2 regions of the Streptomyces sp. NPDC004111 genome follow, and region 1 is predicted to be linked to the other one. Evidence: riboswitches for the same ligand, from Rfam matches in the RefSeq annotation. Region 1 holds a riboswitch; the other holds the start of a gene.
What was found. A riboswitch is a leader RNA that binds a small molecule or an ion and turns the genes downstream of it on or off. The one in region 1 is predicted to bind cyclic di-AMP.
Positions count from the first base shown of each region.

Region 1 (2,909 bases):
CAGTGGTGGTCGGAAGCCGAGTCGTCGTCAGCTGAAAGGCAACCACATGCGTTCCGGGAACGGTCGGCACCGTCGTCCGCGTCAGGCACCCGCTCTCATCGTCGCGGCCGGGGTGACCGGGTCCGCCATCGCGATTCCGCTGCTCGGCGCGACCAGCGCCGGAGCGGCGGAGGCGGGTACGTGGGACCGGGTCGCCGAGTGCGAGAGCGGCGGCATGTGGAGTGCCGACCTGGGCAACGGGTTCTACGGCGGGCTCCAGTTCTCGCAGGAGAAGTGGGACCAGTACGGGGGCGCGGACTACGCGGAGCGCCCCGACCTCGCGAGCCGTTCCCAGCAGATCCGGATCGCGAACAAGGTGCTCGCGGCCGAGGGGCCGCAGGCCTGGCCGAGCTGTGCGGTCATATCCGGGCTCGCCCCGGGCGGCGGTTCCGGGAGCGGTGCGGGCTCCGGGGGAGTGGACGCGGCCGACCCCGGTACGGACACGCCCGCGCAGCCGAAGCCGCCGGCCGGCTCCGTGCAGCCCGACACGCCGGATTCCCAGACGGACCGGGACATCCCGGACAGCGGGCCGGAGTCAGGGACGCCGTCCGGCTCCACCGGGGGCCAGGTGCCGGGCAGCAGCACCGACCCGGCCCAGCCGACCCCCGGCACCAGCGTCGGCCCGAGCACGGGCCCGAGCACCGGTCCCGGCGCGAAGCCGACCGTCCCCGGTACGGACCCGAGCGCCGATCCGAGTGCGGACCCGGGCGCGGACCCGACGGCCGAGCGGCCCGCTCCTGGGGCGACGACGCCCGGTACCACCACTCCGGGCGGCGGCAAGCACCGCGGCACCCCCGCCCCGGAGAACTCCCTTCCCGGTGCGGACGGTTCGCAGGACCCCTCCACGGGCCCCGTCACCGACCCGTCGGCCGATCCGACGGTCCCGCCCGCGGCCGATGAGCGCGAGTCCGGCCGGCATGCCTCCCGCGGGGGCGGCAAGTCGCCCGACGGGCCCGCCGCGGACGACACGTACACCGTGCGTCCCGGGGACAACCTCTGGCACATCGCCGACGAGGCGAAGCTGCCCGGCGGGTGGCCGGCGCTCTACGAGGCGAACAAGACCTCCCTCGGTGACGACCCGGACCTCATCCGCCCTGGCCAGCACCTCGAACTGGGCGAGAAATAACCGGGAAACCATCACATTTCACGGGCAGTTAGGGAGTGAATGTCCGGTTCTGCGCGAGTGAGACATGAGTCTCTTCGCCCCAACTGGCGTGTCCCTTCCGGCAGCTCCTCCTGCGCCCCTTCTGACCTGCGTAAACGAGGGTTCCGGAAGGGCAAGGAGGGGTGAGATGTCCCCGATGTTCCTCTTTGAACATCGGGGACTCCTGTGTTTACGGTCGTCCTCGCTCGCCACCGGTGAGCACCGGAGCCCGTCACGCCGAATCCTGCCGGCGGGTCCCGGGAGCAGTCGTCGCGTACAGCGCCGTAGGCAGGAGCGGGGGACCCAAGGTAAGTGCCGGGCCCGGACGTTGAGAGACGTACGGAAACGGCTTGGGGTGAAGTCGCCGAGCGGAACGCAGCCTTCAGGGATGCGGACCGGAAGGGCGGCCGGGCGAACTCACAGCCCGAACCCGACAGCTCACCTCGAAGGCGTCGGTGAGGAGACATCCATGTCGCTTTTCAGCAAGGGCAAGCACCGCCGTCCGTCCAAGGCCACTCGCGTCGCCGCCTACGCCGGCGTCGCCGGTGTCGCGGTCGCCGCCCCGCTGATGGGGGCCACCTCGGCCTCCGCCGCCTCCGTCGACACCTGGGACGCCGTCGCCCAGTGCGAGTCCGGCGGCAACTGGTCCATCAACACCGGCAACGGCTACTACGGCGGTCTGCAGTTCTCGCAGTCCTCCTGGGCCGCCGCGGGCGGCACCCAGTACGCCCCGCGCGCCGACCAGGCCTCCAAGGGCCAGCAGATAGCCACCGCCGAGCGGCTGCTCGACATGCAGGGTCCGGGTGCCTGGGCCTGCGCCGGTGCCGGCAACCTGAGCAACGACGGTGTCGACCCGGGCGTGGGCACCGGTGCGAAGTCCGCCCCGAAGCAGCAGAAGCAGCAGCGCTCCGAGGCCCCCGCCGCGTCCCGCAGCGAGGCCCGTCAGGCCCCGAAGGCCGAGCGGTCCGCGCCGAAGGCGGCCCCCAAGGCCGCCCCGAAGGCCGCCGCCCCGATCAAGAAGGGTGACGGCGAGTACAAGGTCAAGTCCGGCGACACCCTCGCCAAGATCGCCGAGGCCCACAAGGTCAAGGGCGGCTGGCAGCACATCATGGACCTGAATGAGGGAGTCGTCACCGATGCCGACCTCATCTTCCCGGGTCAGCAGCTCCACCTGAGCTGACCCCGCACGGGGGCGGTGGCCCACCCCCGCCGCCCCCCTGCCGGGACCCCGGTCTGGCGCGACTTCCCCCCGTATGCGCCCGGCCGGGGTCTTTTGCGTATGCACACAGAGTGAACCGCGGCGTAACGTTCCGTCGCTCCGTGAGGGTCTTTCGTCCTGTAATACAGGCATTCGGGCATCTTTTCGTCCCAGCGGGCGGTCGATCGGCTGGCCGATGCCCGTGGGCCGGTTAGGCTCTTGTCGCAAGGCAAAAGTGACCCTGCACCCCTAGCGTCACATTCCATAAGGAGATGCTCGTGCCGTCCATCGACGTCGTCGTAGCCCGGGAAATCCTGGACTCCCGAGGCAACCCCACGGTCGAGGTCGAGGTCGGCCTCGACGACGGCAGCACGGGTCGTGCTGCTGTTCCGTCCGGCGCCTCGACCGGTGCCTTCGAGGCCATCGAGCTCCGCGACGGTGACCCGAACCGCTACCTCGGCAAGGGTGTCGAGAAGGCCGTCCTCGCCGTCATCGAGCAGATCGGCCCGGAGCTCGTCGGCTACGACG
Region 1 covers NZ_JBIAMU010000004.1:430,534-433,442, forward strand. Annotated here, with positions in the region: gene ACFYVL_RS11600 (transglycosylase family protein) at 47-1,165, shown strand; cyclic di-AMP (ydaO/yuaA leader) riboswitch at 1,454-1,650, shown strand; gene ACFYVL_RS11605 (transglycosylase family protein) at 1,653-2,363, shown strand; gene eno (phosphopyruvate hydratase) at 2,654-2,909, shown strand, end outside.

Region 2 (2,909 bases), on a different contig from region 1:
CGGGGCGACGGGCCCGTGCGTCAGAGGGAGACGCCCTTCTGGCGCAGGTAGCTCAGCGGGTCGATGTCGGAGCCGTAGCCGGGGCCGGTGCGGATCTCGAAGTGCAGGTGCGGGCCGGTGGAGTTTCCGGTGGAGCCGGAGTAGCCGATCTGCTGGCCGCCGGTGACGCTCTGGCCGGAGCGGACGTTCAGCGCGGAGAGGTGGGCGTACTGCGAGTAGTGGCCGTCGTTGTGCCGGATGACGACCTCGTTGCCGTACGCGCCGCCCCAGCCGGCCGAGACGACGGTGCCCGCGCCGACGGCCTTGACCGAGGTGCCGGAGGAGGCGCGGAAGTCGACGCCGGTGTGGTAGCCACTGGACCAGCTGCCGCCGGAGGCCCGGTAGGAGGTGGAGACGCCGGAGGAGACGGGGGCGGTGAAGCCGGTGCCCGAGCCGGTGGACCGCTCGCGGGTCTCGCTGCGGCGCTCGGTGCGCTGCTCCTGCTTCCCGGTGCGCTCGCGCTTCTCGGTGCGGTGCCCGGTGCGCTGCTCCTTGCGCTCCTCGGTGCGCTCGACGGCCTTGCGCTCGACGGGCGCGGACTGCTTCCCGGCGGCCGGGGCGGCCTGCGTGGAGGTCTTGGCGCCGGAGGCCTTGGCGCCGATCGAGAGCTTCATACCGGGGTAGATCAGCGACGGGTCGCCGCCGACGACGGACCGGTTGTCCTCGTAGAGCTTCTGCCAGCCGCCGCGCACCTTCTCGGCAGCGGCGATCTTCGACAGGTGGTCGCCGGTCACCACGGAGTACGTACGGGTGGCCGTGCGGTCGGCGTCGGTGCGCGGGGCCGCGGTCTGCTCCGCGGCGCGCTGCTGCGGAATCCGCACCTGCTGGGTCTGCTCGGCCTTCGGCTGGGCCGCGTGGCCGGGAGCGACGGCCGGGGCGGCGGCGGGCTCGGCGGCCTGTGCCCCGGCGGCGCCGATCAGCGGGAGGGCCAGAGCCGCACCGCCCGTACCGGCGGCGACGAAGCCGCGGGTGAGCGAGGAACTGGGCTTCGGGCGGCGGTGCTTACCCTTTGCAGGCATGACGGATTCCTCTCCGGCGCCTGCGAGGTGAGCTGTCGGGTTCGGGCTGGAGATGCCCGGCCGCGCTCTTGTCGAGCGCGGCTTCACCCCTAGCCGTACCGGCGGACTCGCGTCCTCCGGTGCCGGCGTACTACCTGGGTCCCCCGCTCCTGCCACACGAAGAAATATGGGTGCGGATGCCGGGCGGTGGCAGGATTCGGCGGTCCACCCGGATTGACGGTGACCGTAAGCGAGTGCGGACCGCCGGAACAAGCCGTTCCCGTCTTCTCCTTCCCGTGCGCACCTCTTCTCCACGGTTCTGCGGTCGTCCCCCATCGGCCCCGGTGCCCGTTTTCCGTTGCTGGCCTGCCATTTGACGCACCGGCACCAGTTGCCCCGCGGTTCCTATGATTCTGCTCACTCGACACCGGAATTCAGTGCCTACAAATTCCCTACATAGCGACAAATCAACCAATTCGCCGCCACGGCTCCGCCTGCCCCTCGACCCTGGCCCCAAGTGCCGAACAAATCCCCCCGAGTTGCCCCAGGAACCCGTCTCCGACCATGTCGTATCGTCGAAACGCGCCCCTCGTCGGTCACCGCTGGCCGGCGAACGACCCTTGAGGAGCACTCGTGACCCAGCAGGTGCCACAGGTCCCCGCCCCGTCGACGTCCCCCGACGCGGAACCCGAGCTGGCCGGGGTACGGAACTTCCGCGACGTGGGCGGTCTGCCGACCGTGGACGGCCGCCGGACGCGGTACGGGCGGCTCTTCCGCAGTGGTCACCTGGCGCACGCCACCGGGCCCGACACCGCGTTCTTCGACTCGCTCGGCCTGCACACGGTCTTCGACTTCCGCAACGCGGCGGACCAGAAGCTGGAGGGCCCGGACGTCGAGCTGAGCGGCGTACGGAACGTGAACATCCCGCTGAGCGACCCGGCCGACGGCGCCGAGTTCTGGCGGATGGTGCGCGACGGGAACATCGACCAGCTGCGCGAGATCCTCGCCGAGGGCAAGGCCGCCGCCCGGATGACCGCCTCGTACCGGCGGATGATCAAGGAGCGGGCCGCCGAGCACAGCCGGGTGCTGCACGCGCTGGCCGAGGACAGCGTCCCCGCGCTGATGCACTGCGCGGCGGGCAAGGACCGGGCGGGCCTGGCGATAGCCGTGACCCTGCTCGCCGTGGGGGTCGAGCGCGAGGCGATCACCGCCGACTACCTGAAGTCGAACGACCCGCACCGCCGCTACAAGGTGCGCCGCGGCAGTGACTCGCCGGAGGCGATGAACGACGAGGTGATGGGGCTGCTCGCACCGCTCTTCGACGCCCGCGCCGCCTACATAGACGCGGCGTTCGACACCATCGAGGAGACCTGGGGCGACACCGCGACCTACCTCTCCCGGGGGCTGGGGCTCGCGCCCGAAACCCGTGAGGCCCTGCGCGAGCGCCTCACGGCGTAGCCCCGGCAGCGCGGGGTCCGGCGGGGCGGGGTCCGGCGGGGCGGACCCCCGGGAGGGCTCAGCCCTCGCCGCCGAGGGTGAAGAGCAGGTAGATGAAGGCCGCGAAGACGTGGCCGACGGCGACGTAGAGGAAGACCCGCAGGACCAGGCCGCGCGGGGCCCGGTCCTCCACGAAGCCGAGCACTCCGGAGGAGCGGCCCGCGCCGTCGTTCCAGTCGGCCTTCTTGCTGTCCACCTGGCCGGAGTGGGCCATCTCGTCGGCGGCCCTGGCGATCGCGGCCATCGCGGCGTTCTGGGACTCGGTGAGCTCCGCCATCTCATGACTCCTGGGGCAGGCAGAGACCGGCAACGGTGCTCTGCATCAGTGTGTGGACGAAAAGCAGCTCGGCCCCGCCCGGGTTCACCGCGGTGATC
Region 2 covers NZ_JBIAMU010000002.1:218,111-221,019, forward strand. Annotated here, with positions in the region: gene ACFYVL_RS05435 (peptidoglycan DD-metalloendopeptidase family protein) at 21-1,058, opposite strand; cyclic di-AMP (ydaO/yuaA leader) riboswitch at 1,063-1,270, opposite strand; gene ACFYVL_RS05440 (tyrosine-protein phosphatase) at 1,671-2,495, shown strand; gene ACFYVL_RS05445 (DUF6126 family protein) at 2,554-2,811, opposite strand; gene ACFYVL_RS05450 (helix-turn-helix domain-containing protein) at 2,813-2,909, opposite strand, start outside.
Region 2: another riboswitch for cyclic di-AMP. It lies ahead of ACFYVL_RS05435 (peptidoglycan DD-metalloendopeptidase family protein); the one in region 1 lies ahead of ACFYVL_RS11605 (transglycosylase family protein).